One region of the Microbacterium sp. MMO-10 genome, then DNA from elsewhere that is predicted to be linked to it. Evidence: predicted binding sites of a transcription regulator. Region 1 holds the regulator's gene; the other holds the start of a gene.
The links. Region 1 encodes HspR, which represses chaperone genes until heat shock. Its sites were predicted from a motif close to AAGTTGAGTCNNNNNGACTCAACTT; they were not measured.
Positions count from the first base shown of each region.

Region 2: WFJ17_RS11020 (ATP-dependent Clp protease ATP-binding subunit) is a predicted target of HspR. The motif match lies at 1,901-1,925, and genes of this name have one in related genera.

Region 1 covers NZ_JBBCSV010000001.1:381,342-395,962, forward strand. Annotated here, with positions in the region: gene WFJ17_RS01670 (fasciclin domain-containing protein) at 1-418, opposite strand, end outside; gene WFJ17_RS01675 (molybdopterin-dependent oxidoreductase) at 548-2,110, shown strand; gene WFJ17_RS01680 (DUF4185 domain-containing protein) at 2,132-3,235, opposite strand; gene WFJ17_RS01685 (carbohydrate ABC transporter permease) at 3,265-4,176, opposite strand; gene WFJ17_RS01690 (carbohydrate ABC transporter permease) at 4,176-5,102, opposite strand; gene WFJ17_RS01695 (ABC transporter substrate-binding protein) at 5,186-6,556, opposite strand; gene WFJ17_RS01700 (heat shock protein transcriptional repressor HspR) at 6,898-7,380, opposite strand; gene WFJ17_RS01705 (DnaJ C-terminal domain-containing protein) at 7,510-8,499, opposite strand; gene WFJ17_RS01710 (nucleotide exchange factor GrpE) at 8,511-9,131, opposite strand; gene dnaK (molecular chaperone DnaK) at 9,131-10,987, opposite strand; gene WFJ17_RS01720 (hypothetical protein) at 11,239-11,916, shown strand; gene WFJ17_RS01725 (DUF3817 domain-containing protein) at 11,933-12,397, opposite strand; gene WFJ17_RS01730 (serine protein kinase RIO) at 12,661-13,539, shown strand; gene WFJ17_RS01735 (sirohydrochlorin chelatase) at 13,608-14,342, shown strand; gene WFJ17_RS01740 (nitrite/sulfite reductase) at 14,563-14,621, shown strand, end outside.
Region 2 covers NZ_JBBCSV010000003.1:454,898-469,518, reverse strand. Annotated here, with positions in the region: gene WFJ17_RS11020 (ATP-dependent Clp protease ATP-binding subunit) at 1-1,886, opposite strand, end outside; gene WFJ17_RS11015 (glutamine amidotransferase-related protein) at 2,005-2,745, shown strand; gene WFJ17_RS11010 (glutaminase) at 2,955-3,437, opposite strand; gene WFJ17_RS11005 (LacI family DNA-binding transcriptional regulator) at 3,548-4,576, shown strand; gene WFJ17_RS11000 (discoidin domain-containing protein) at 4,915-7,536, shown strand; gene purU (formyltetrahydrofolate deformylase) at 7,663-8,514, shown strand; gene WFJ17_RS10990 (NAD(P)H-dependent flavin oxidoreductase) at 8,561-9,604, opposite strand; gene WFJ17_RS10985 (EamA family transporter) at 9,666-10,598, opposite strand; gene WFJ17_RS10980 (alcohol dehydrogenase catalytic domain-containing protein) at 10,721-11,878, opposite strand; gene WFJ17_RS10975 (phosphonatase-like hydrolase) at 11,880-12,650, opposite strand; gene WFJ17_RS10970 (TIGR03364 family FAD-dependent oxidoreductase) at 12,647-13,924, opposite strand; gene phnE (phosphonate ABC transporter, permease protein PhnE) at 13,921-14,621, opposite strand, start outside.

The sequences.
Region 1 (14,621 bases):
GGTCGATCTTCTTGAACGCGTCATCGACGGGTGCGAACACGGTGAACTCGCTTCCGTTGAGCGTGTCGACCAGGTTCACCTTCGGGTTGAGCTTGCCGGAGACCGCCGCGACCAGCGTGGTCAGCAGCGGGTTGTTGCTGGCGGCCGTCGCCACCGGGTCCTGAGCCATCCCGGCGACCGAACCCGCGCCGGAGGGGACCTGCTGCGCGTACGCGCCGCACCCGGGGCCGACCAGATCGGCCGCCGGATCCATCGTCTGCGACGGGGACGCCTCCGGCGAGCTGACGGGCGGGGCCGACGACGAGCCGGACGACGAGCCGGACGACGACGAGCATCCCGTGAGGGCGAGCGCCGTGGCGGCCAGCAGGCCGGCGGTGACGAGCGAGACCTTGGTGTGCAGGCGAGCGGTGGATCGCATGATCTTCTCCTTTGACTGGTGCATCGCGACCGTTCATCGGCCGACACGATGCGTTCGGAGCCGTGCACCCAGCGGATTGGATCCGGATCGATGCACCATCCGTTCGGCCGCCCGCACCGAACCCAGGACATGGAACACAAGACAGGAAGTCACGGCGGGCGCGGCTGGGCGGCGCTCGCCGGCGTCGTCAGCGGCGCGGTGTTCGTCGCCGTCGCCGAGATCACGGCCTTCGCCGCCGCCCGCGACGCGAGCCCGCTGCTGGCGGCCGGCTCGTTCGTCATCGACATCGTGCCGCAGTGGGCCAAGGAGCTCGCGATCGACCTCTTCGGCGCGAACGACAAGCTCTTCCTCCTGCTGACCCTCGGCGTCGGAGTGCTGCTGGCCGCCGCGGCGGCCGGCCTCCTCGAGCGCCGCCGCCGCCCCGCCGGCGTCGCGGTGTTCGCCGTCGCCGGTGCCGCCGGGCTGGCGGCGGCCCTGACGCGCACGGGGGCGACGCCGTTGTCCGCCCTGCCCTCGCTCGCCGGCACGATCGCGGGCTGCGTCTTCCTGACGATGTCGATCGCGGCGCTGCGCCGATGGCGCGCACCCGGGGCCGCCGGCGACGGGGCGTCGGGGCCGGACCGCCGGCGCTTCCTCCTCCTGACCGCGGTGGGCGGGGTCACCGCGATCGTCGTGGGCACGGGAGCCCGGATCGGGACGATGGCGACGACCTCCGTCGCCTCCGTGCGCAAGGCGCTCCGCCTACCAGAGCCGCTGTCCCGGATCACCGTGCCCGCCGGCGCCGAGCTCGACATCCCGGGGCTCTCCCCGCTGTTCACCCCGAACGCGGACTTCTACCGCGTCGACACCGCCCTGACGGTGCCGTCCCTGGCCCCGGCGGACTGGCGGCTGACGGTCGACGGCATGGTCGGCGAGAAGGTGGAGCTGAGCTTCGACGAGCTGCTGCGGATGGGGCTGCGGGAGTACGCCGTGACGCTGACCTGCGTGTCGAACCAGGTCGGCGGCGACCTCGTCGGCACCGCACGGTGGCTGGGCGTCCCCGTCCGCGAGGTGCTCGCCCGCGCCAAGCCCGAGCAGGGCGCCGACATGGTGCTCTCCCGCAGCGTCGACGGCTTCACCGCGAGCACGCCGCTGGACGCGCTCACGGATCCGAGCAGGGATGCCATCCTCGCCGTCGCGATGAACGGCGAGCCCCTGCCGCCGGAGCACGGCTTCCCGGTGCGGATGGTCGTGCCGGGGCTCTACGGCTATGTCTCGGCGACGAAGTGGCTCACCCGGATGACGGTCACGACGTTCGAGAAGGACCAGGCCTACTGGACGCCTCGCGGGTACAGCGCACAGGCGCCGATCAAGCTGTCGAGCCGGATCGACACGCCGCGCATCGACAAGGAGATCCCTCCGGGAGCCGCCCGGATCGCCGGGGTCGCCTGGGCGCAGACGGTGGGGATCGCGCGAGTCGAGGTGCAGATCGACGGCGGGGCCTGGCAGACCGCGACGCTGTCCGCCCCGGTCAGCGCCGACACCTGGGTGCAGTGGTTCCTGGACTGGAACGCGACCAGCGGCAGCCACACCCTCGTCGTCCGCGCCACCGATCGGAACGGCCGGATGCAGGAGCAGGAGCGCACCCCGATCGCGCCGAACGGATCGACCGGCTGGCAGTCCACCGTCGTCCGCGTGGGCACCGCGGGCTGAGCGGCGCGACCGGTCGGAGCCTCAGACGAGCCCCTGGATCCGGAACTGCTCCACGTGGTAGACGCTGTTGTTCCCGGTGTTCCACTGGCTCACGCCGAGGTGCAGATCCGACAGGGTGGAGCCGGGGATGATGTACCCGCCGTAGAGCTGCGCGACGTGACTGGCGTCCTCCGCGCCCCACTCGCACCCCGTGAGCAGCGTGGTCTTCGCGGCCGTGTAGAGGTTGTCGGTCGGGGTGTTCAGCACCATCGCGTCGATCCGGTAGGCGCCGGCGTTGAACCAGGTGAGGATCCACTTCCCGCCGAGGGGCCGCAGGCACATCTCGCCGAACTTCCCCGGCAGCACCTCGGTCGCCGGGTTGCCCCAGCTCCAGGCGCCGTTCGCATAGCCCCAGGGCTGGTAGGCCGACAGCGCGGTCATGCTGTTCTGCGGCACCCGGTAGAGCACGATGCCCTTGTCGCGCTGGAAGCCGGTGCCGTAGATGTACACGTAGCCGTCGTTGCCCTGTCCCCACGTGATGCACTGGAAGCGGCCGCCGGCCATGTCCGCGGGGAACTTGAGGCCGGTGTGCTGCCAGGTCGCACCGGAGTCGTCGGACTGCCACAGCTCGGTCCAGCGCACCGCCCCGAAAGTGGGCCCGTTCACGATCGCGTGCAGGTACATGCGGGTTCCGATCGTGATCACATCCGAGGGGATCACGGTCTCGTAATAGGCGTCGTGCGGGTAGTACCAGAGCTGGGGGGCGGTGACCTGCGTGTTCGCGCCCGCGCCTGCCGCCCCGCTGAACACGACGCCGGTGGCGAGGTCGCTCGTCGACGAGTACAGCGCGACCGGCGAGCGCCAGTCGGTGCCGCCCACGGCGTCGGCCCAGGTGTCCCCGAAGACGAAGAGCAGACGGCCGTCGGGCGTGCGCGCGGGGATCCCGAGATCGGTGGCCCCCACTCCGTACTGCACTCCGGCCTGGGTGCCGGCGAGCACCTTGAGCCTCGTGACGGTGAGCCCGGCCGCGGCCGCGGGGCCGGCCCCCAGTGCGGAGACGCCGAGCGCGGCTCCCGCGGCGAGGGCTCCCTGCAGGAGACCCCGGCGGGTCAGTGCGTGGGCGGGACGGGTCGGTCGTTCGGACATGGCATTCTCCCCTTCGAGAACACGGCCGCCTACTTGAGGCCGGCCATCTTGATGTTGCCGATGATCTGGCGCTGGAAGATGAGGAACAGGATCACGACCGGAGCCGCCGCCAGCACGGATCCGGCCATCAGCAGCCCGAGCTCGCTCGAGCCGCGTCCGGTGCGGAACTCCGCCAGGTACTGCTGCAGCACGAACTTCTCCGGCGACGTGATCGTCATGATCGGCCAGACGTAGGAGTTCCAGTAGGCGAGGAACGCCGTGATCCCCATCACCACGAACGGCGGCTTCGACAGCGGCAGGAAGATGCGCACGAAGATCCCGAAGCGGCCGCAGCCGTCCAGCATCGCGGCCTCCTCGAGGCTGGCCGGGATGTTCAGGTAGAACTGCCGGATGAAGAAGACCGACGCCGCGCTTGCAGCCCCCGGGATCACCAGCACGGCGAGTGTGTCCAGCATCGCGAGCTTCGTCACCACGATGAAGCTCGTGAGCAGGATCGTCATGCCCGGGATGAACATCGTCGTGATGACGGCGACCCACAGCGTGCGCTGGAACCGGAACTGCAACCGCGCGAACGCATAGGCGGCGAGCGAGTTCACCGTGAGGCTCAGCACCGTGAACAGGATGGCGCCGAGGAACGTCCAGCCCAGGGTGCGCAAGAACGTCGCGTCACCGAGGATCTTGGTGTAGTTGTCCCAGTGCCACACCTCGGGGAAGAACTGGAACGGCGTGCTCAGCACCTCGGTCTTCGCCTTGAAGCCGGCGATCACCATCCAGGCGAGAGGGAACAGCGCCGCGACCAGGAAAAGCAGGCCGACGAACGCCTTGCCGACGAGGATCGCCCAGCCGGTGACGCCGTGCGGCGCCGTGAACCGGCGGTGGTCCTTTCCGGCCAGGACGATCCGAGTGGTCTCCAGGGCGGTGGTCGGGGAGGTCGCACTCATCAGTCGACGAGCCTTTCGGAGTTGATGAACTTGAAGACGAGCGCCGAGACGGATCCCAGCACGACGAAGAGCAGCAGGGCCGCGGCGATCGAGTAGCCCACGTTCACGTCGTTGCGGAAGTGGTTGAAGATGAACAGGTTCGGCAGCGTGGTCGAGTCCAGCGGTCCGCCCTGCGTCATGACGAGGGGCAGCTCGAACTGCTGGATCGCGGCGACGAAGCCGGTGATCAGCAGGTAGAGGAACACGTTCTTCATCTGGGGCATCGTGATGTAGAAGGTCTTCTGCCACCAGCCGGCGCCCTCCATCGCCGCGGCCTCGTAGTACTCCGTCGGGATGTCCACCATGGCGGCGACCATGATGAGCGAGGTGATGCCCATGCCGAGCCACACCGCGGGCACCGCCACGGAGAGCAGCGCCCACGCGGGATCCCCGATCCACGCCACGGGGTCGATGTGGAACACGGCGAGCACGGCGTTCAGGATGCCGCCGTCGTAGGTGTAGATCAGCACGAACACGATCGACGCGATCACGGACGAGATGATCGTCGGGATGTAGATGCTGACCTTGAGCACGGTCGCGAACCGCCGGGAGACGCTCACGACGAGGCTCGCGAACAGGAACGCCAGCACGAGCATCGGCGGCACCGTCATCAGGACGAACAGGAATCCGCGGCCGATCGTCGCGACGAACAGCGGATCCGTCAGCACGTCGACGTAGTTCTTCCCGCCGACGAACTGCGGGTCCTTGTAGAAGCTCCAGTCCTGGAACGAGAGGAACGCCGCGTACACCGCCGGCCAGGCGACGAAGATCCCGAGCAGGATCACCACGGGGGCGAGCAGCAGGTAGGCGAGCTTCGTGTCGCGGTACCGGTGCCGGTCCGCTCTGCGCTTGGCTGCGCGCCGGTCGTCGATCGCTTGCGTGGTCATCGGTGCTCTCCGTCGGGGGGATGGTGCGGGGCCGGGCTGCGCGGTCGGGGACGGCCGCACAGCGGTCCCCGACCGCGCCGCGCTCACTTCTTCGGAGCCTTGCTCGGCAGATCCTGCGACTGGATCACCTTCTGGATCGCGGCGTCCGCGGTCTTGATGGCGTCGTCCGGCGAAGCCGCGCCCTTCATGACCGACTCCATCGCGGTGCCGACCGCGAGCGAGACGTCCCACGGGTAGGTCGGCTCGGGGATCGCGTCGGGCGCGATGTCGTTCGTGATCACGCTCGACCACGGCGCCTTCGCGGCGGCCTCGTCCTTGGCGACGGCCTCCTGCACCGATTTGCGCACGGGGACCTTGGTGAACTGGGTGTTCACGAAGAACGGCACGAGGTTCTGCGGATCACCGGCGAGCGACCACTCCAGGAACTTCCCGGCGGCGTCGGCGTGCTTGCTCTTCGCGTCGATGACCCACTTGAAGTTGCCGAGCGTGGTGGCGGTGCGGCCGTCGGCGTTGGAGGCGTTCGGGAAGGCGCCGATGCCCGTCTTGGTGAGCAGGTCCGGGTAGTCGGATCCGATCTCCGACATCATCCAGGAGCCGGAGACCTTGAAGGCGACCTTCTTCTGGCCGAAGTCCTTGCCCTCGACGTAGGCGGCGAGCGCCTGCTTGGGCATGTATCCCTTGTCCCAGAGCTCCTTGTACTTCGACATCAGGTCGCGGTACGCGGCGTTGTCGATGTCCGGGGACTTCCAGTCGTCGGTGAGCGCCGTGTGCCCGGCGAAGTTGTACTGCTGGCCGACGGTCGACCAGGCGAACGTGATGGCGTCGGACGCGGGCGAGATGCAGTACTGCCCCTGGGCGAGCGTCGGCTGGATCTTGGCGCAGTCGGCGAGCAGGTCGTCCCAGGTCGCGGGGCCCTTGTCCGTGTCCACACCGGCCTTGGAGAGCATGTCCTTGTTCCAGAACAGCACGGTCTGGGCCTCCTGCAGGAGGGGGTAGGCGTAGTAGGTGCCGCCGATCTCGGACACCGACTTCGCCGAGTCGATGATCTCGTCCAGCTTGGAGGTGTCGACGACCTTGCCGAGGTCGTACAGCTGACCGGCGTTGACCGCGTCCTGGATGCTGCCGGAGTGGGTGTAGATGTCGGGCGCCTTGCCCGCGGCCTGGGCCGCCTTCATCTTCTGGTCCCACGCGTCGGCGGGGATCTCGGTGTCCTTGACGACGATCTTGTCCTGGGAGGCGTTGAACTTCTTGACGATGTCCTTGTACCAGGCGTTCTCGGGCGGGGTGAACGTGCGGTGCCAGAACTCGATGGTGGTCTTGCCGCTGGAGTCGCCTCCGTCCCCGGCGGCCTGCCCCGGAGTGCTCGAGCCGCAGCCCGCGAGCAGTCCAACCGCCGTGATGCCGCCGAGCGTGGCCATCACGACCCGGCGCGTGCGCTGTGTGTCCGTCTTCATGGGTTCCTCCTCGGGAACACGACTTCCTCGTCGATTCGGTGCTGGGTCCGGCACAGGGGTCCGGGTCCGCGGTCGCGCTGAGTCGGCATCGACCGGGCTGCACCCAGGGTAGGCGAAATCGATTTCAGATACAAGACACTCGTGGATGATCCCGGGCGCGCCCCCTACTCGGGTGTCGTGGTGGCGCTCTACGGCACACAGGGAAACAGGTCTCGATGCCCGCAGCGCCTCAGGGCGCATGAGGCAGGAAATCGATTTCATGCCCCGGATCGAGACCACAGCGGTCGCACGGCACCGGATCGGGGCGGCGCGATCGCGCGCGGCCCTGCACCGGAGGCGCCTCAGCGCCGGCTGTCGTCCGGGTCGTCGGCGAGTTCCTCGTCCGACGCCTCGGTGCGGCTCCCCCAGGGGCGCCACAGCACGACCTCGGTCGACCGACGGATCCGCCGTCCCGACGGCACGGCCATGATGGATCCGGTCGCACCGGCGGCGAAGACCCGCACGCCGGGGCGGGAGGCGCGCTCTTCGCGCAGGGAATGCTCGAGCTCGACCACGCGGCGGCGGAGCGTGCGCACCTCATCCTCGAGGTCGAGCAGCTTCGCGATCGCCGGCAGGCTCATGCCCTCGCTGGACAGCTGGGCGACCTCGCGCAGCTGGGCGATGTCGCGCTGGGAGTAGCGGCGGGATCCGCCCCGCGTGCGGCCGGGCACGACCAGTCCGATCCGGTCGTACTGGCGGAGGGTCTGCGGGTGCATGCCGGCCAGTTCGGCGGCGACCGCGATCGCGAAGATCGGGGTGTCGGCGCTCATGCGCTCATCGCCCATGGCGCACCGCATTTCGGCTCTGCCGGCACAAGGTCGACTGACCGAGATCAGGAGAATCCACAGGGATCCACCTGATCTCGGTCAGTTCGCCCGTTCCCGGCACGGAGAGAGCCCGAGCGGAGGCGCTCATCACGCCCGCGCCTTCGCCAGAAGCTCGGCGCGCGGGTTCTCCGCGGGCTCGGCGGCGCGGAAGCGCTCGAGCGCCTCGCGTGCGGCCTCGTCCAGATGCGCCGGCACGGCGACCTGGACCTCGGCGAGCAGGTCCCCCGAGCCCTTGGACGTGGTGACGCCGCGTCCCTTGACCCGCAGCACCCGGCCGGACGGCGTTCCCGCCGCGACCTTGAGCTTGACCGGATCCCCGCCGAGCGTCGGCACCTCGATGGTGGCGCCGAGGGCCGCCTCCGTGAACGTCACCGGCACGGTCACCCGCAGGTTCAGCCCGTCACGGGTGAACACCGGATGGGGCTTCACGGAGACCTGCACCACGATGTCGCCGTTCTCGCCGCCGTCGGGCGAAGGCCGCCCGCGACCGCGCAGACGGATCTTCTGCCCGTCCTTCACGCCCGCGGGGATCTTCACCTTGAGCGGACGGCCGTCCTCGCCCTGCAGCGTGACGGTCTCGCCCTGCACCGCGGTCGCGAACGACAGCGTCGTGCGGGCCGTGACGTCGGCGCCCTTCTGGGGCCCGCCGAAGCCGCGGAAGCCGCCGGACGGCTGTCCGAACCGACCGGATCCGAACGACCCTCCGCCGCCCTGGTTGAACATCGCGAAGATGTCGTCGAAGTCGGCGGTCTGGCTGCCGCGGCCCCGGTTGAACGCGCTGAACACGTCGTCGAAGCCGCCGTTGCCGGCGCTGCCGGGCGCGGTGAACCGCGCCCCGCCGGCGCCCATCGCGCGGATCTGGTCGTACTCGGCGCGCTGCTCGGTGTCGGAGAGCACCGAGTACGCCTCGCTGATCTCCTTGAACTTCGCCTCCGCCGCGGCGTCGCCGGGGTTGGAGTCGGGGTGGTACTTGCGTGCGAGCTTGCGGTAGGTCTTCTTCAGGTCCGCCTCGGAGATGTCCTTCGAGACGCCGAGGGTCTTGTAGAAGTCCTTGTCGAACCAGTCCTGGCTAGCCATCGACCACCCCCCTACTCAGCAGGAACGGCGACGACGACCTTGGCAGGACGCAACTCGACGTCGCCCAGGCGGTAGCCCACCTCGACGACCTCCAGCACGACGGTCTTCTCGACGCCCGGGGTGGGCTGCTGGAAGATCGCCTCGTGCTGCTGCGGGTCGAACTCGTCGCCCTTCTCGCCGTAGGAGACCACGCCGAGACGCTCGGCGACCGAACGGACCTTCTCGGCGATCGCGGCGAAGGGCGTGCCCTCCTGCAGATCGCCGTGCTGGGCGGCGCGGTCGAGATCGTCGAGCACGGGGAGCAGGCCCTTGGCGGCCTCGCCCTTCGCGCGCTGGATCTCGACGCCGCGCTGCTCCTCGGTGCGGCGGCGGTAGTTCGCGTACTCGGCCTGGAGGCGCTTGAGGTCGACGAGCAGGGTGTGCTCGGCGTCGGCGAGCGCCGCGTCCTCCGCGGCGTCCTCGGCGAGCGCGTCGTCGCTCGGCGCCGTGTTCAGGATGTCGTCGACCGTGAGCTCGTCGGCGTCCTGCGCGTCACCGGCCCCGGCCGCGGGGCCGGACGCGTTCGCGCCCGACCCCTGGCCGCCGACCTCACGGCCCTCTTCGGGCTCTTCGAAGTCCTTGGGATCCGTCATTACTTCTTCTCGTCCTCGTCGTCCACGACCTCGGCGTCCACGACGTCCTCATCGGACGCGGCGCCCTCGGCCGCCGGCTCGCCCTGCGGGGCGGAGGCCGCGTCGGCCTGGGACTGCGCGTAGATCGCCTCGCCGAGCTTCGTCTGCGACTGGTTCAGCTTCTCGAACGCGGTCTTCACGGCCTCGTCGTCCTCGCCCGCCAGTGCGGTCTTGAGCGCGTCGACGTCGGCCTTGACCTCGGTCTTCACGTCCTCGGGGAGCTTGTCCTCGTTCTCCGAGATGAGCTTCTCGATCGAGTAGGACAGCGTCTCGGCCTGGTTGCGGACCTCGGCCGACTCGCGGCGCTTCTTGTCCTCGGCGGCGTGCTCCTCGGCCTCGCGCACCATGCGGTCGATGTCATCCTTCGAGAGCGAGGATCCGCCCGTGATGGTCATCGACTGCTCCTTGCCCGTGCCCTTGTCCTTGGCGGACACGTGCACGATGCCGTTCGCGTCGATGTCGAAGGTGACCTCGATCTGCGGGATGCCGCGCGGAGCCGGCGCGATGCCGGTCAGCTCGAAGGTGCCCAGCGGCTTGTTGTCGCGGGTGAACTCGCGCTCGCCCTGGAAGACCTGGATCGCGACCGACGGCTGGTTGTCGTCGGCGGTGGTGAAGGTCTCGCTCCGCTTGGTCGGGATGGCCGTGTTGCGCTCGATGAGCTTGGTCATCATGCCGCCCTTGGTCTCGATGCCGAGGCTCAGCGGGGTGACGTCGATGAGCAGGACGTCCTTGCGCTCGCCCTTCAGGACGCCGGCCTGGAGGGCGGCGCCGACGGCGACGACCTCGTCCGGGTTCACGCCCTTGTTGGCCTCCTTGCCGGTCTCGCGCTTGACGAGCTCGGCCACGGCGGGCATACGGGTGGAACCGCCGACGAGCACGACGTGCGCGATGTCGCCGACCTTGATGCCGGCCTCGCGGATGACGTCCTCGAAGGGCTTCTTGGTGCGGTCGAGGAGGTCCTTGGTGAGGTCCTCGAACTTGGCGCGGGTGATCGTCTCGGAAAGCGACACGGGGCCGTTCTCGGTGAGCGACAGGTACGGCAGGTTGACGCTGGTCGACGTCGAGGAGCTGAGCTCCTTCTTCGCCTGCTCCGCGGCCTCCTTGAGGCGCTGCAGCGCGATCTTGTCGCCGGAGACGTCGACGCCGGTCGAGTCCTTGAACTGCTTGATCAGGTAGTCGACGAGGCGCTGGTCCCAGTCGTCGCCGCCGAGGCGGTTGTCACCCGCGGTGGCGCGCACCTGGATCGTGGAGAAGTCGTCGTCCTTGCCCACCTCGAGCAGGGACACGTCGAACGTGCCGCCACCCAGGTCGAAGACGAGGATGAGCTCGTCCTCCTTGCCCTTGTCGAGGCCGTAGGCCAGGGCGGCCGCGGTGGGCTCGTTGATGATGCGCAGCACGTTGAGGCCGCTGATCTCGCCGGCCTCCTTCGTGGCCTGACGCTCGGCGTCGTTGAAGTACGCCGGGACGGTGATGACCGCGTCGGTGACCGTGTCGCCCAGGTAGGCCTCGGCGTCGCGCTTGAGCTTCATGAGGATGCGCGAGGAGATCTCCTGCGGCGTCCACTTCTTGCCGTCGACGTCGAAGGACCAGTCGGTGCCCATGTGGCGCTTGACCGATGCGATCGTGCGGTCGACGTTGGTGACGGCCTGGCGCTTCGCGGTCTCGCCGACGAGCACCTCCCCGTCCTTGGTGAAGGCGACCACCGACGGGGTGGTGCGGAAGCCTTCTGCGTTGGCGATGACCTTGGGCTCGCCGCCCTCGAGGACGCTGACGACGGAGTTCGTCGTACCGAGGTCGATACCGACAGCACGTGCCATTTGTTTTCTCCTTCAGTCGGAAGTGCGGAAAAGTCTGCGCGGCCGCAGCCCCCGAGAAGGAACCCGGAAACCTGAGTCGCGATGGCTCAACGATACGCCGACCGTCAAGGGATGTCAACAAACTTGATATGACTCAACTCAACTTTTACGAAGGTCTCGGAACGCCGTCCCCGCGGGGATCCCCGTGGGGGGAACCGCCGGACCGGACTGCCCATCGACGCGGCATTCAGCTGATCCCTAAGATCGGCGTCATGACGACTCACTCGCGCACTGCGTCAGCCGCGCTCCGTCTCGGCGCCGTCGGCCTGCTGCTCGCCGCCGCCCTTCCGCTGAGCGCCTGCGGCTTCCCGTTCACCCCGTACGCCGGCGGCGCGAAGAACCTCGACGCCACGTCCGCCCCCGCGTCGACCGATGAGCCCTCCGCCGACGACCCCACCTCCTCCAGCACCCGATCGCTGCGCTTCGACGACCCGTCCCTGCCCGCGGGCAGCCACGTGGAGTGGTCGGACGGACTGATCGCCGACTCCCGCTGGACGGTCGACAAGCCCGATGACGGTAACGGCGGCTGGTCGTACGCCACGGTCGACGGCATCTGCGTCGCTCAGTTCTGGCAGGGCACCTCCTCGTCGACGGGCGCGAAGGACGACCGCGAGGCGAGCGATCTCATGCTGGCCGCGCTGACCGAGGCGACCGTCGCGGACGTGACCGCGGCCGCGCGCGACCTCGCACTCGAGAGCGCCTCCGACGGCGGCTACGAGATCGACTCGCGCGCGGTCCAGGGGCACAACGACGCCGCGACCTGGGTCATCCAGGCGAGGGTGTTCGAGAAGGCCGGATCCGGGCTGTACTTCATCCTGGACTGCACGGACGGAAGCGCCTCGACGGTCGCCGACGAGATCGTGGAGAAGAACCGGGTGCTGGTGTACTGAGCGGCGCTTCCGCGTCTCAGTGCGACCCTCCGGGAGGGCCGATCAGCAGCAGCACGGCGAAGAGGGCGGCGACCGCGGCGACGATGAGCAGCGCGAGCACCCACGGCCGGTGCAGGAACCAGCGCATGGTGCGGTCGTACCAGGCCGCGTCGCGCGGGTCGTCGGTCTGCTCCAGACGCCAGGCGCCGGCGAGACGTCCCGTGCGGTGCAGCCAGATCTCGGCGGGGATCGTGGCGTAGGGGACGATCGCGCTCGCGATCGCGACGACCGCGACGCCGACGCCCCAGCGCTGGTGGAACGCCAGCAGCACCGCGGTCGCGGCGTAGGAGAGGAACACGAAGCCGTGGATGGATCCGGCGATCGTGACGAGCACCGGAGGCAGGCCCGTGGCGCGGCCGACGAGCGCGCCGATCAGCAGGGTCCAGGTGATGGCCTCGGCGATCGCGAGCACGCGGAACAGGCGGGCGGGAGTGGTGAACACGGCTCTCCTCGGGTCGGGTGCTTCCAGCGTATGCAGCGGCCCCAGGGCGCCGCCTGCCCGGGGCCTCCACCTTTCGGACGGTTTCCGGCCGCCCTCGACAGGAGGCGACCCCGGCCCGTAGACTCGGCGGGCGCCGGGACCCGCCCGGGATCCGAGGGAAGGAGCTGACGATGAACGTCTCTGTTGTCGCGCCCTTCGCCCCCCTTCTTCCCTGAGGCCGCCCGCCCGACGCTTCCGCGAGCGGCCCCGACCCGGAGCCCCTCGTGATCCCTTCCTCCGCATCCCCGGATGCCTCTGCTTCTTTCTTCCTCTCCGCCGCCGACGACGACGATCTCGGTCTCTCCTTCGCCGATGTCGACCTGGCCGACGGGCAGCGCTGGACCACCTGGCCGACCGCGACGCCCACCGAGCGCGGGCCGGAGCCGCGCCCAGGCTGGGTGGTGACCTCGGCGGGCGCCGTCGACACCGAGCTCGGCATCCTCAAGACCGGCAAGGAGGCCGATGTCTTCCTGCTCGAACGGGCGGTGCCCGGCGATCCTGCTCAGCGCACCCTGCTCGCCGCCAAGCGCTACCGCAGCCCCGATCACCGCGCCTTCCACCGCTCCGCCGTCTACACCGAGGGGCGACGCACCCGGAACTCGCGGGACGCCAGGGCGCTCGCGCGCAAGAGCGAGCACGGCCGCGAGGTCGCCGCGGCGCAGTGGTCGTTCGCGGAGTTCGAGGCGCTGCGCCGGATGCACGAGCTCGGGGCGCCCGTGCCCTACCCGGTGCAGGTGACCGGCACCGAAGTGCTCATGGAGTTCATCGGATCCGCCGACGGTGTCGGCGCGCCCCGGCTCGCGCAGGTGCGGCACGACCCCGACCTGCTCGCCGAGCTGTTCGCGCAGGTCGGCGACCTCATGCGCGTGTTCGCACGTGCCGGGCTGGCCCACGGCGACCTCTCGCCGTACAACCTGCTCGTGCACGACGGCCGCGTGGTGGTGATCGACCTGCCGCAGATCGTGGACACCGTGGCGAACCCGCAGGGCCTGGACCTGCTGCATCGCGACTGCGTCAACGTGTGCGACTGGTTCGCCCGGCAGCGCCTCGACGTCGACGCCGAGGCCCTGTTCGGCGAACTGGTCGCGGAGTCGTTCGGGTGAGGGGGCCAGATTTCGACGTGTGAACCGCCGAGCGGACCGCGGCGGGCGGATCCGCATACACTCCGACCATGACCCGCCCCGCTCTGCTCGCCGTCTCGCACGGCACCGACGACGCGGCCGGCGCTGCCGCGATCGCCCTGCTCGTGCAGCGCGTCTCCGAGCGGCTGAACGGTGCGGGCGGGCCGCACTCGGCGTCGGATCCGTCGCGGGTCGAGGTGCGCTCCGGTTTCGTCGACGTGCAGCAGCCCGACGCCCCGACCGCCCTCGCCGCGGTCGACGGGCCGGTCGTGGTGGTGCCGCTGCTGCTGTCCCAGGGCTTCCACGTACGGGTCGATCTGGGGCGCGCCGTGGCCGCCCGCGCGGACGCGGTGGTGACGGATCCGCTCGGCCCCGATGCGCGCCTCGCGGAGGTGCTCGCCCAGCGGCTCGCCGAAGCCGGCGCCGCCGAGGACCCCGCGGCGCCGGTCGTGCTGGCGGTCGCCGGATCCCGCGATCCGCGCTCCCTTCCCGACGCGGAGGAGTCGGCACGCCTGCTGGCCGCGCGGCTCGGGAGCGCGGTGGTGCCCGCGTACCTCGCCGCGCGCGAGCCGCGCCTCGCCGACGCGCTGGACGCGCACCCCGGCTCCCCCGTCGCGACGTACCTCCTCGCGCACGGCTACTTCTTCGACGTGGCGGGGCGCATCACGGGATCCGGCCTGCTGACCGAACCCCTGCTGGACGACGGCGAGCCCCCGCAGCCGCTCGTCGACCTCGTGGTCGACCGCTATCGCGAAGGCGTCGCGCAGCTCGCCGCGCGCGCCTGAGACGGCGTGATGGCAGTCGTGGCGCCGTCCACCCGCGCTCCACGGCCGGGAGCCACGACTGGGATCGCCGTCGGATGCACGGGCCGGATCCGCACGGCGGGCGCTCCATTGAACCGCATCCACCCCGGAGGAAACTGGACCATGTCGAACAATGACGCTCCGTGTCGGAGGCGATGACACAGACGGGCGGATCCGGCGGGTGCGCACGTAGCGTGTCGGCATGTCTCCCGAACCGACCACCGCCGTGCCCGCCGCGCCCGTCCGCGGCGCTCGCACCCG
Region 2 (14,621 bases), on a different contig from region 1:
CCCGCCTCGTCGTAGCCGACGTATCCCGGAGGGGCACCGACGAGCCGCGACACGGTGTGCCGCTCGCCGAACTCGCTCATGTCGAAGCGGATCACGGCGGTCTCGTCGTCGAAGAGGCGATCGGCGAGCGCCTTGGCCAGCTCGGTCTTGCCGACGCCGGTGGGGCCCAGGAACAGGAAGGATCCGACCGGCCGGCGGGCATCGCCCATGCCGGTGCGGCTGCGGCGCACGGCCCGCGCCACGGCGGTGACCGCGTCGTCCTGCCCGATCACGCGGGCGTGCAGGTCGGCCTCGAGGTCGCCCAGCCGCTCGCGCTCGCTCTCCGAGACCCGGCTCACCGGGATCCCCGTCGCGCGTGCGATCACCGCGGCGATCTCCGCCTCGTCGACGACCGCGTCCGCGGCGTCGGCCACCGGTGCACCGGCGTCGTCGATCCGCGCCTGCACCGCGGCGATCTCGTCGCGGATGCGCGAGGCCTCCTCGTAGTGCTCGGCACCGACGGCCGCGTTCTTGCGCGCCTCCAGGTCGGCGAGCTCGGCGAACAGCGCGGCGACGTCGGTGACGAGGCCGAGCCGCAGTCGCAGTCGCGCTCCGGCCTGGTCGATCAGGTCGATGGCCTTGTCCGGCAGCACGCGGTCGGGCAGGTAGCGGACTCCGAGCTCGACCGCGGCGCGGATCGCGTCGTCGGTGTAGGTCACGGCGTGGTGCTGCTCGTAGGCGGGCTTGAGGCCCTCCAGGATCCGCACGGCGTCCTCGATCGAAGGCTCGGCGACTTTCACCGGCTGAAAGCGGCGCTCGAGAGCCGGATCCTTCTCGATGCGCCGGTACTCGGCGAGGGTCGTCGCGCCGACCAGGTGCAGGTCGCCCCGGGCGAGGCGCGGCTTGAGGATGTTGCCGGCGTCCATGCCGCCGCCCTCCCCCGATCCGCCCGCGCCCACGACCGTGTGCACCTCGTCGATGAAGACGATGATCTCGCCCTTGTGCGCGGCGATCTCGTCCATGGTCTGGGTGAGACGCTCTTCGAAGTCGCCCCGGTAGCGGGTGCCGGCGAGCATCGCGGGCAGGTCGAGCGACACGACGCGGCGGTCCTTGAGCTGCGCCGGCACGGCGTCGTCGACGATCGCGCGCGCCAGCCCCTCGACGATCGCGGTCTTGCCGACGCCCGCCTCGCCGATCAGCACCGGGTTGTTCTTGGTGCGGCGGCTGAGGATCTCGATGGTCTGCTCGATCTCGGCGGCGCGCCCGATCACGGGATCCAGCTCGCCGGCACGGGCTCGTGCCGTGAGGTCCAGGCCGAAGCGGTCGAGCATCGGCGTCTCGGAGGCGTCCGCCGCGGCGTCGGCCTCCGGGGCCGCTCCCGCGGTGACGGTCTCGCGCATCCCCTGGGTGAGCGCCTCCGCCGTGACCCCGGCGCGCGCCAGGATCTGCCCGGCGGGGGCGTCCTGTCCGAGCACGAGGGCGAAGAAGACGTGCTCCGGCTCGATGTAGGTCGCGCCGGACGAGCGCGCCACCTGGTAGGCGTGGAAGAGCGCCCGGCTGGCACTGGGGGTGATGGTCGCCGCGTCCACGTCGGAGGCGCCGGCCGGCGCGGGCAGTCGCGCCTCGACGGCGTCGACGATCGTCTGCGCGGTCACGCCGATGTTGCGGATCGCCTCGGCCACGGCGTCGTCCTCGACGACGGTGCGCAGCACGTGCAGCGCGTCGAGCTCGGTCTGGCCGCGCCCGAGGGCGAATCGGCCGGCGCGCTGCAGGATGCGCTGGGTGCGGACGGTGAGGAACCGGCTGAGGTCGATCGAGCGCGTCTCACGAGCCTGCTCGCCCGCCAGGTAGCGGGCGAGGAAGTCGTCGAACGAACCCGAACCCGCGTCGGTGAAGTCGTTGGGCATTTCGCTTCCTCTCAAACTTGAGCGTTGTGCTGTCAACTTCAACGCACGGTGGCGGATCCTATTCCCGACCATTGCATCCGGACTTCGACGCCCCGTCCCCCTCCCTTAGAATCCAGGGATGGCCTCGCTTCTGTACGTCGGCGTGCGCCCTGAGCTGGATGCGGCCACGGCGGAGCGCGCCTCCTTCCGCGTCGCCCTTGGCGTCGACGCCGAGGCACTGGATCGCGTCGACCTCACCACGACGGCCCTGCCCGACGACGTCTTCGACCGCTACGCGGGTTTCGTGATCGGCGGATCCCCGTTCAACGTCACCGATGCCCGCAAGTCGGCGACGCAGCAGCGCGTGGAGGCGGATCTCGAGCGGATCGCCGAGCGCGCGATCGAGGGGACGACGACGGCATTCTTCACCTGCTTCGGGATCGGCGTGGTGACGCGGCTGCTCGGCGGGACCGTCGGCAACGGCACCCCGGAGGAGGCCGCCGCAGCGGAGATCCGCACGACGCCCGAGGGTGCGACCGATCCGCTGTTCGGGCCGGCCGGCCCCGTGTTCCACGCCTTCACCGCGCACAAGGAGGGCTCCGTCACCCCGCCGCCCGGCGCCGTGCTGCTCGCCGGCAACGACACCTGCCCGGTGCAGGCGTACCGCGTGGGCGCCGATCTGTACGCGACGCAGTTCCACCCCGAGCCCTCGCCGCGGGACTTCGCCGACCGGATGGTGTTCTACCGCACCACGGGCTATTTCGACCCCGAGGCGTTCCACACCGTCCAGGAGGCGGTGCTCGAATCCGTCGTCACCGAGCCCGCCCGGATCCTGCACCGCTTCGGCGCCCGCGCCCTGAACCGCCGCCGAGGCCACTGACGCGCTATCCGCGCCGCCCGAGCGATCCCCCCCGGCCGCCCCCACAGTCCGGCCCGATGGGCGGTGCCACCGGGGGTCCGACCGGCCGCGCCGACGGACCACGAGACGGCAACGGGGCGACGAGACCGAATCCCCGTGGCGAGACCGCAGTTGATTCGCGCAGTCTCGACGCGGAGATGCGGTCTCGCGAGAACGCGGCGGGGTCCGCGTCAGGCGCCGTCGCGCAGCAGGGCGATCCGCTCGTCCAGATATGCCTCCAGCGGCATGTAGCCTCCGGCGGCCGACCAGCGCACCGACGGCACGCCGTCCCGCAGGGCGAGCGGACCGGAGGATCCCCCGGCTTCGACCGCGTCCAGATCGATCGCCGTCCAGCCCACGTGCACGGTCTCGCCGTCGCGGAATCCGCCGCGGGAGGCCTCCGCGCGGCGCTCCGCCCGGGCCCGGGCCGATTCCGCCGCGTACCCCCGGCGCACCGGGGCGGCGGCGCGCAGCACCTCCGCCGTCGCGAACACCGCATCGTCGCCGAGGAGCAGCACGCCGACGTGCCAGGCGGCTCCGGCGCGGACGATCCGCGGCGCCCGCCAGCGCGACGTCCTCTCGCGTCCGAGGGCTTCCCGCGGCGCCTCGGCGAGCGCAGCACGCGCCCGTCCGAGCAGCGCGCCGAGCCCGGAGCCGGAGTCAGGTGAGGTCACCCCACCAGGCTAAGCCCGCCGATGGCCGGCACCCCGGGACCGTCCGAGTGATCGCTATCATGCACGTGTGCCGGGACGACGCCCGCGCCTCCGCCCCACGATCGGATCTCATGACGACCCCAGCGACGCCGGATCCCCGCCGCGCCCCCGGGATGGCCGACGTCGCGCGCCTGGCCGGGGTGTCGGCGCAGACCGTGTCGCGCACTCTGAGCGGCAATCCGAGCGTGCAGCCCGAGACCCGCGCCAAGGTGCTCGCGGCCGTGGACCAGCTCGGCTATCGGCGCAACAACGCCGCCCGCGCGCTGTCTTCCGGGCGGAGCAGGGCGATCGGCGTCGTCTCGCTGCGGACCGGCTTCTACTCGCGCACCGCGGTCACGGTCGGCATCGAGACGACCGCGTCCGAGGCGGGGTACATCGTGAACTCGGTCACGACGCCGTCGCTCGATGCCGGCGAGATCGAGCTGGCGATGTCGCGCCTCGCCGACCAGGGCGTCGAGGGGATCGTGCTCGCGCTCCCCCTGATCGCGACGTCTCGGGCGATCGACGAGCTCACCCGCGCGGTTCCGACGATCACCATCGACGGGTCGCGCACCGCATCGACCCAGGTGGTCGCGGTCGACCAGCGCGAAGTCGGCCGGATCGCGACCCGCCATCTGCTGGATCTCGGCCACGAGACCGTCTGGCACGTCGCGGGGCCGCAGCAGTGGCTCGATGCATCCAGCCGCACCCAGGGCTGGCGGGAGGCCCTCGCAGACGCCGGCCGGGAGGCCCCGCCCGAGATCCTCGGGGACTGGTCCCCCGCCTCTGGGCACCGTTCCGGGCAGATCCTGGCGCGCATCCCGGAGGTCACCGCGGTGTTCGTGGCGAGCGACGAGATGGCGTTCGGCCTCGCGCGGGCGTTCGCCGAGCTCGGCCGCCGGATCCCGGACGACGTGTCGATCGTCGGGGTGGACGACATCCCGCTCGCGGAGTTCTGCTCCCCCGCGCTCACGACCGTCGCCCAGCCCTTCGGCGACGTGGGGCGCATCGCCGTCGAGCATCTGCTGCACGCGATCGCCCACCCGGGAGCGGTGCCCCCGGCGGAGTCGATCACGCCGCAGCTCGTGGTGCGCCGCTCGACCGCCGCCCCGCGCCGTTGACCGTCGCCCCACGCGACTGAGCCCCGCACCGTCCGCCCGTCGCCCCGCGCCGTCGACCGCCGCCCCGCGCCGCTGACCGCCGCGCCGCGCCGCTGAGCCCCGCCTCGCGGAGCTCCCCGCCTGCGTCGCGTCCGGCCAGGGCGCTGGAGCGCCCGGGGTCCCGTCGCCAGCACTCCCCGCGAGGACCCGGCGTCCTGACATCCCTCATCCACATGTTTGCGATATCTGTCGCACGGATCAGATCCGCTGATTAAGCGGAAAGGACTTGATGTTAGCGATAACTTGGGCGTACCGTGTCCCCTGTTCTCCCCGCCTCGACGATGCAGCAAGGAAGACCGATGCCTCCACAGATCCTGTCCCTCCCGCGCCGGTCAGGCGGTGCCGTCGCCGGCGGCGTCGCCCTCGCGATCGCCGCGACCGCGCTGGGCCTCGGCTCCCTCTCCCCGGCGCACGCCGACCCCGCCCCACCCGCCGGCGCCGCGATCCCCGACACGGGGTACACCCTCCTCGACGTCGACTCCGAATCGGCGCCCTACCCCGCCCCGCCCTCGCTCGACGGCACCGCGAAGGGGGCGTTCGACGGCGACTACTCGACCCAGTGGGCCACGGACTACAACGGCGGCACGCCGGACCCGATGCCGCACTACCTCACGTTCGACATCGGCGCGCAGCACGCGCTCACCGGGCTCGGCTACTCCGTCAAGGTGCAGGGCAACGGCCCGGTCAAGAACGTGCAGGTGCTGACCACGAACGACGCCGACGTCGCGAAGGACGGCAAGAACAGCGGATGGTCGCTCGCCGGCACCGCGACCTTCTCGCAGCCCACCAGCGGCACGCAGATCCAGTACGTGGCGTTCGCCCAGCCCGTGTCGGCGCGCTACGTCGAGTTCAAGGTCCTGGATGCGGTGAACGGGTCGAACAACGCCTCGGCCTCGGAGATCGTCGTCTACACGACCGACCCGATCACCACGCCCACCCCCACTCCCACGCCGACACCGACGCCCAAGCCCGCCGCCGCGACCGTGACCACCGACTCGGTCGACGACAGCACCTGGCAGTATCCGGACGACACCCCCGCGAGCCCGTTCATCGACAAGGACGGCACGTTCCACTTCGGCGAGTCGCACGCGAACTACTACAACGAGCCGGACGGCAGCAACGGCGACATCCGGCAGTGGAACTGGTACACCGGAACGGACTTCGACACCGCGAAGCCCGACGACGCGCTCAACGCCGCCGGCACCAACCCCGACACCACCGACTTCTGCAACGCGAGCCCCACCGGCGTGGACTCGACCAAGGCGCCCGCCGGATCCAGCTACACCCAGCCGAACTACTGCGACATCACGCAGATGTGGGTCGACCCCGACTCGGGCGACTGGTACGGCCTCGTGCACAACGAGTTCACCCCCCAGCCCTTCGGCGACGGGCTGCACTACGACGCCATCGACTACGCGGTCTCGACCGATCAGGGCAGGACCTGGACGATCCCCGGCCACGCGATCACCTCGCCGTACAGCACCACCCGCGGCGACACCACGGCGTTCCCGCAGCAGACCTACTCCTACGGCGACGGCGATCCCCGCCTCTACGTCGACTACGCCTCCGGCTACTTCTACGCGTTCTACGGCTCCCGCATCGTGAACAAGACCGGCGGCTGGGTCGCGTTCTACGAGCACGTCGCCCGCGCCCCGATCTCCGGGAAGATGGCGACCGGCACCTGGCAGAAGTGGTACGACGGCACCTGGACCCAGCCCGGCATCTCCGGCAAGGAGAGCAACATGGTCCCCGTCGCCGACGACAGCGAGACGGGTTACACCCCCACCGACGAGGAGTACGACCCGAACACCCCCGGCACCGCGCAGCAGCAGATCAAGAAGGGGCAGATGCCCGCGACGTCGCCGCTGTTCGTGATGGACGTCACCTACGACGCGTACCTCGGGCTGTACATCGGCCAGCCGCAGAATCCCGACCAGTCGGGCAACGCGCCGCAGGAGTTCTACGCCACGAAGAACCTCGCGACGCAGAAGTGGTTCCGCCTGGGCGACAGCGGATCCGCGTACACGACGGCCTCCTGGTACCGCTGGTTCGTCGACCCGGCCAACAAGACGAGCTCGGCGATCGTGGGCAAGTCGTTCCGCTCGTACTGCTCGTTCGGCTGCATGGGCGACGCCTCTGCGCAGCTCGCGAACATCACGATCGACGCGGGGCCCTCGGTCTCGCCGGCCGCCGCCGTCGACACGACGAAGGCCTACACGATCGCCAACGCCGACGGGCGCAAGCTCGCGGTCTCCGGCGACGGCACGGCGCTGACGTCCGCGGACACCGTGGACCGCGGGCACGGCGCGTGGACGTTCGCGGCGACGGGGGACGGCGCGTACACCGTCGCGACCCAGGGCGGCGCGCTGCTGGGCGTCGACGCGTCCACGACCGCCGGGCGCGCCTGGGGCGCGGGTCTCACGCTCACCGATCAGGCATCGGCCGGTGTCGGGCAGCAGTGGTTCGTCGTCCCGAACACCGACCCCGCCAGCGGTGAGGCCACCGGATCGATCCGGCTCGTGAACCGCTACTCCGGACTCGTGCTGGGCCTGGACGACACGGCCGCGGCGACGACACCGGGCCGCACCTGGGACGCGACGAGCCCCACGGCACGGGCTGCGGCCGCGTCGTCGGCCCCGTTCGGCGCGGCCTCGAACCAGGTCATCGCGCTTTCGGTGTTCGACGACTCGACGCCCGACCCCGGCACCACGCCCACGCCGACGCCCACGCCGACGCCGTCGGCCGGCCCGGGCTCGACCGGATCCGACAGCGGGTCGCACGGCACCGGAACGGCAGCAGGATCCCTCGCCAGCACGGGCGGCGCGCTCGCGGTCGTCCCGGCGATCGCGGCCGGACTGCTGATCCTCGCCGGCGCCGCGCTCGCCCTGATCCGGCGACGCGCCCGCACCACGCGCTCCTGACGGATCAGTCTCGGCGGGGATCCGGGCCTCGTGCCCGGGTCCCCGCCGTCGCGTCCGCCCGGCGATTCGCCTCGGGTCCGTCCGCACGGCAGAATCGACGCACACCCCCTTGCAAGGAGACCCGTCATGGCGCAGCCCGACACCGCACGACTGCTCATCGCGTGCGCCGATCAGCCCGGCATCGTCGCCGCCGTCGCGGGCGTCCTCGCCGCGCACGAGGTGAACATCATCTCCCTCGATCAGCACTCGACCGACGCCGAGGGCGGGCGCTTCTTCCAGCGCACCGTGATCCACCGCGACGGGCTCGCCGCCGCCCGTCCGGCCCTCGAAGCCGACCTGGGCGCCGTGGCCGAGCGCTTCGGCATGGACTGGTCACTGCACGACGCGTCCAAGCGCAAGCGGGTGGCGATCTTCGTCTCCAAGTACGACCACTGCCTGATGGAGCTGCTCTGGCGCACCCAGCGCGGACAGCTCGACATCGACATCACCATGGTCGTCTCGAACCATCCGGATCTCGCGGAATCGGTGCGCTCGTTCGGCGTGCCGTTCGTGCACATCCCCTCGGGCGACAAGGCGGAGATGGAGCGGCGCCAGCTCGAGCTGCTGCAGGGCAACGTGGATCTGGTCGTGCTCGCGCGCTACATGCAGATCCTCACCGACGAGTTCATCGGTTCCCTCGGCGCTCCGGTGATCAACATCCACCACTCCTTCCTGCCGGCGTTCATCGGCGCGAACCCGTACGCCCGGGCCAAGGAGCGCGGCGTGAAGCTCATCGGCGCCACGGCGCACTACGCCACGGCCGACCTCGACGAGGGCCCGATCATCGAGCAGGACGTCACGCGCGTCACGCACGCGGAGTCCGCCGCCGAGCTGCAGAGCCGCGGCGCCGACGTGGAGCGTCTGGTGCTGGCGCGCGCGGTGCAGTGGCACGCCGACGACCGGGTGATCGTGCACGGCCGCTCGACCGTCATCCTCTGAGGCACGGTCGCCTCAGGGCCCTCTGCGCGCGGCCGCCCGGCGCAGGTCAGGCGCTCGGCACACCCGCGGCGAGCTCGGCGAACGCCTCCGCCGCCGTGCCGTACCGGGCCAGCGGCGCCGACTGGCCCATCCAGAGCGACTGCAGCTCGCCCCTCCCCTGCTCCCCGGCCGGAGTTCGGAAGCGTCCCGTGATCCAGTTCTGCGCCGGGAACGGGGCGATGGATCCGGCCGCCTCGATCTCGGCGAGCGCGCGGTTGCGCGCCCCGCGGGCGAGCCGCCCGCTCATCGCCCGGGTGAGCACGGTCTCCTCCGCCGACGTCGAGCGGATCGCCGCCCGGTGCGCCGCGTTCGCGGCCGACTCCGCGACGGCGAGGAAGGCGGTGCCGACCTGCACGCCCTGCGCGCCGAGGGCGAACGCGGCGGCGACCCCGCGCCGGTCGGCGATCCCCCCGGCCGCGATCACCGGCACGTCGACGGCGTCGACGACCTGGGGCAGCAGGGAGAACAGCCCGACGAGCGACTCCTCCGCGGGACGCAGGAACGACACGCGATGCCCCGCGGCCTCGGCGCCCGTCGCGACGACGGCGTCCGCGCCGGCGTCCGCGAGCGCGACCGCCTCCGCGACCGTCGTGGCCGTGCCCACCACCCGGATTCCACGGCGGTGCGCCTCGGCGACCAGCGCGGCCGACGGCGCCCCGAAGACGACGCTGAGCACGGCGGGAGCCGCCTCCAGGATCGCCTCCACCTGCTCGTCGACCGGCGGCAGATAGCGCTCCGGACGCGCGGGCGGCTCGACCCCGACCTCGGCGAAGAAGGGGGCGAGCGCGGCCGCGTCGGCGTCGTGCTGCGCCCCCGGTTCCACCTCGTCGCCGGCGGGCAGCCAGATGTTCACCGCGAACGGCGCCGAGGTCGCCGCGCGGATCCCGGCGATCGTGGAGCGGATCCGGTCTCCGTCGTACCCGTAGAGCCCGTACGAGCCGAGCCCGCCGGCCGCGCTGACCGCGGCGGTGAGCGGGATCGAGCTGAGTCCGCCGAACGGGCCGAGGACGACGGGGATGCGGATGCCGAGGAGGTCGGTGAGCGCGCTCATGCTCCCGAGGCTACGCCGGGCCCGCCCGCGCCCGTCGCGTGTGACGAAGGAGCCTCCGGGGTCAGTCCGGCACCACGGGGATGGATCCGGTGAGCGGGGAGGGCGGTTCCTCGTCGGGGCCCGCGCCGCGCCGCCGCCGCGCTCCCGCGGTGACGCCGATGCTCGCGATCACGACCAGCGCGATCGCTGCGAGCCGCAGCGGCGAGGCCTGCTGCCCCAGGACGAGCAGCCCGGCGAGCGTCGCGAAGACCGGCTCGAGGCTGAGCAGGATCCCGAAGATCCGCTGCGGCAGGCGGCGCAGTGCCGCGAGCTCGAGGATGTAGGGGATGACCGAGGCGAGCAGCGCGGTGAGCGCGGCCAGTCCCAGCACGCGGGGATCCGCGACCGCGGTCACGGCCGCGGGCACCCCGAAGGGCAGCAGCAGCACGGCACCGACCGCGAGCGCGACCGCGAGGCCCTCGGTTCCCGTGGTGAGCGCGCCCACGCGCGTGCTCATCCGGATGTACATCACCCAGAACGCGGCCGCGATGAGCGCGAACAGCACGCCCCAGGGATCCAGCGCCGCCGCTCCCGTGAGCCCGTCGAGCCCGAGCAGCGCCATGCCGAGCAGAGCGATCCCCACCCAGACCGCGTCGGCGAGGCGCCGGGTCAGCACCGCCGCCAGCACGAGCGGGCCGAGGAACTCGATCGCGACCGCGGGCCCGAGCGGAATACGGTCGATGGCGGCGTAGTAGGTGCCGTTCATCGCGGCGATCGAGACGCCGAACAGGAGGGCGGCGGTCCACTGCGCCCGGTTCCATCGACGCAGGCGCGGGCGCGCGATGACGAGCACCACGATCGCGGCGATGAGCACGCGCAGCCCGGTGACGCCCCAGGAGCCGAGCTGCGGGAAGATCGTGGTCGCGACGGCCGCGCCGAAGGGCAGCGACAGGCAGGATCCGACGACCAGCAGCACACCGAGAGCGGGCTGCTGCCGCGGTTCCTGGGAGTTCACCCCTCAAGCCTGGCACGGCCTGGACGGGGATGCGTCGCGGGCACGGACGCGTCGCGGACGTTCCCGGTGCGCGGCCCGAGCCGGCTCGCGGGGCATGGCGCGAGGCGCCCCGCGGACCGCGCTCAGCGCGGGGTGAGCCCGACCCGCAGCGGAGCGCCGGGCGCCCCCGCCTCCGCCAGCGCGCCGTCGACCGCCGCGAGCGGATGCACGGCGCCCACGGCGTCGGCGAACGGGTGCGCGCGCCCGGGCCCCGCCATGAAGGCGGCGGCGGCGTGCAGCTCGGCCCCGGTGTAGTTGTGCACCCCGGCGACCGCGACGAGACCGCGCACGATGCGCTCGGCGTCGAGCGGCACCGGATCCGCCGGGAACACGCTGCCCAGCAGCACCACCGCACCGCCCACGTCGACGGCGTCGAGCGCGGCGCGCACGGCATGCCCCGAGGCCTCGATCACCAGGTCGGCGCCCTCCTCGGCGACGTCCTCCGGGGCGAGCGCGGTGAGGCCGAAGCGCTCGGCGAACGCCCGGCGCGCGGGATCGGGATCCGCGATCCGCACCTGTCCGCCCAGGTCCGCCGCGATCACCGCGGCGGTCAGCCCGACCAGCCCGGCACCGAGCACGAGCACGCGTTCGCACGCGAGCACGGCCGCGTCCTCCGCAGCCGTGGGGAACGGATCCGGCCGTCCTCGCCCGCGCAGCGCCGCGCCCCGGGCGATCCCGGCCCACGCGGTCGCCGTCGCGCACGAGACCGGGGCGAGGGCGGCGGCCGGCAGCGCCTCCGGCACCCGCACGATCGCGGTACCGGCCCGCAGGTGCACGTGTCCGGCGAACCCGCCGGTGAGCTCCCAGCGCGGCTCGATGCGCGCGTGGCCGTACTTCGCGAGCGTGCGGCACTTCTGGGTCAGGCCGACGAGGCAGCGGTCGCAGTGTCCGCACGAGACCGTGACCGACCACACCACACGGTCGCCGACGTGCAGCTCCCCGCCGTCCACGGCGCGCGCGCCCTCGTCCCCGATGGCGATGATGCGGCCCACGCTCTCGTGCCCGAGCACGAGGGGCGTGGGCGCATGCCGGCGTCCCTGCACGGTGTGGATGTCGGATCCGCAGATCGTCGACATCTCCACCGCGACGAGCACGTCGTGCGGGGCCAGGGCGACGCCCGGCACGGCGAGCACCTCGTGCGGCAGCCCGACGCCGAGCCAGGCCATGGCGACGGCGGAGGGCCGCAGCGGCACGTCGTGCCGGTGCACCTCTTCGGCGGGGCGGACCAGCGCCGCGCGCATGTCAGCCGGCCGCGATCGGCGCGACGGCGGGCTCCGGCGCGAGCGTGGCGGATGCCGGGGGCTCCGCCGCGAGGCCGGGCACGAGCCCGCGTTCGACGAGCGCGGCGGCGAGCGCGGTGACGTCGGGCAGCACGGCGTCCGGACCCGCGGCCGCGAGCGCGGCGGCATCGTGCGCACCGGTCAGCACCCCGGCCACGAAGCCCGCACCGGCGCGGCGGCCCGACTGCACGTCGCTCACGGTGTCGCCGGCGACGGCCACGGCCTGCACCGACGACGCGCCGGCGCGCAGCAGCGCGGTGAGCACGAGGTCGGGAGCCGGGCGGCCGCGCCCCGCGTCGACCGGGCTGAGCACCCCGTCGACGAGGTCGCGCCAGCCCAGAGCATCCAGGAGCGCGTCACGGGTGATCGGGGCGAACCCCGTGGTCAGCCAGACCTTCAGGCCCGCGGCCCGCAGCGCCCGGATGGCGTCGGCCGCACCGGGGATCCCGGTCACGCCCTGCTCCGCCACGATCTCGGCGTAGGCGGCCTCGAACTGCGCGGTGGCGCGCTCCGCCGTCTCGACATCCCCGTCGGCGAGGTGCGTGAACACGTCGATCTTCGACTGCCCCATGGTGTCGCGCACGTACTGCAGCGCCGCGTCCCCGCCGATCCGGGAAGCGACCCCGGTGCGCTCGGCGGCGCGCTGGAACGCCTGCTCCACGATGCCGTCGTCGAGCACGGTGGTGCCTGCCATGTCGAGCACGACCAGTTCGATCGGGGTGTGCGGGTTCATGCGTTCTCCTCCTGTGCGATGCCGCCGACGGTGGCGGTCGTTCCTGCGCCGCCGACGATGGCGGGGTTCTGTGCGGCGTCCGCGACGGACCTGCCGGTGTCGTCTGACCCGGATCCGGATCCGGCCCAGCCGAACGCGCGGGCGGTCTCGATCTCGGCGAGACCGAGACCCGTGGTCATGCCGATGCCCGTGGTCGCGGCGAGCGCGAGCACCTGCGGGGCGGCCTCCTCGATGAGGAACTCCTCCCCCGCGGCGGCGTACACGCCCTGCCAGCGCTCGATCACGCGGATCCCGCCGACGTCGAAGAGCTCACGCGCCTCGGCGAGGAACGCGTCGAACGCGGCCTCGGGCTGGAACGGATCGGGCTGCACCGCCTTGTGGTGCGAGTCGCCGAGCAGCAGCGTGCCGTCGGGGAGCTGCGTGTACATCTGGTTCAGATCGAGTGCGGCAAGCTCCGGGCGCTCGGCGTGCAGCCGCTCGCGCAGCACCGTCGCCGTGCCGAGGCCGGCGAACCGGCGGTACCGCACGAGCGACCAGCCGGTGAGCAGGGGCGCCTGCAGCGGCGCGGCGAGATCGGCCGCGACGCGCATCATGTCCAGCGCGCAGCGGATCACGCCCGCGCGCTCGGCGAGGGCGGGCAGCAGCTGGTCGACGTCGTGGTTCACGGCCACGACCACGTCGCTCGCCGCGATGTCGCCGCGGGTCGTGCGGACGAGCCCCGTGCCGACCTCGGCGACCGCGGTGCGGAAGCGGAACTCGACGCCGAGCGCCGCGAGGTGCCGCACGATCGCGCCGGCGGCCTCCCGAGGGTTCACCTGCAGGTCGCCCGCCACGAGCGCGCCGCCGTGCACGACGTCGGGGCGCACCGGGGCGAGCGCGGTCACCTCGGCGGGCGAGAGCAGGCGGATGCCGCCTCCGGCCCCGGCCCCGGCCTCGGCCTCGGCCTCGGCGCGAGCCGCCTCCTCCAGCAGCGCCCGCTCGTCCTCCGCCCGGGCGACGACGAGGGTGCCGCTCTCCCGGGCCCAGAATCCGGCCTCTGCCGCGAGGCGGAGCCAGATCCCGCGGGACGCCTCGCCGTAGGCGCGCGCGGGGCCGTCCTGCGCGCCGATGCAGAGGTGTCCGAAGTTGCGGATCGTCGCGCCCACGGGGCGCTCGGTGCGGTCCACGACCACGACGCGCAGCCCTCGCCGCACGGCCGCGTAAGCCGCGCCGAGGCCGACGATGCCGGATCCGACGATCGCGACGTCGACCCGGTCGGGGGACGAAGCCGTCATCGGAACACCCTCCGCATCCACATCGCGAGCCCCTCGACCACGAGCACCGTGGCGAGGATCATCAGCACGATCGCCGTGACCACCTCGTAGCGCGAGCCCTGCCCGGCGTTCAGCAGGTAGTAGCCCACGCCGCCGCCGCCGACGATGCCGAGGATCGTCGCCGCCCGGATGTTGGTGTCGAGCATGTAGAAGCTGTGCCCGATGAGCGCGCGGGTGCCCTGCGGCACGGTCGCGGCCGTGTAGGTCTGGAGCCGCGTCGCGCCGACGGCGCGCAGGGCCCGCTCGGGTCCCCGGTCGACCTCCTCGAACGAGTCCGCCACGAGCTTCCCGAGCAGCCCGATGCCGCCGATCGCGAGGGCCACGATGCCCGCCGTGGGGCCGAGGCCGGTGACGACGATGAGCACGATCGCGAGGATGAGCTCCGGGATCCCGCGGATGCCGACGAGCAGGAACCGGGCGATGCCGCGCACCGTGCCGCTCGGGGCGACGTTGCGCGCCGCGAAGGATCCGAGCAGCAGCGACGGCAGCAGGGTCAGCACGGTGGCGGCGAGCGCGATCGCGATCGTGTCGCGCATGGCGCCGAGCATGACGGCGGTGTCGTAGTTGCCGAAGTCGGGCGGCCAGAACTTCGCCGCGGTCTCGGGGATCCTCGCCCACACCGTGATGAGATCGCTCCACTGGATCCGGCACACGAGGA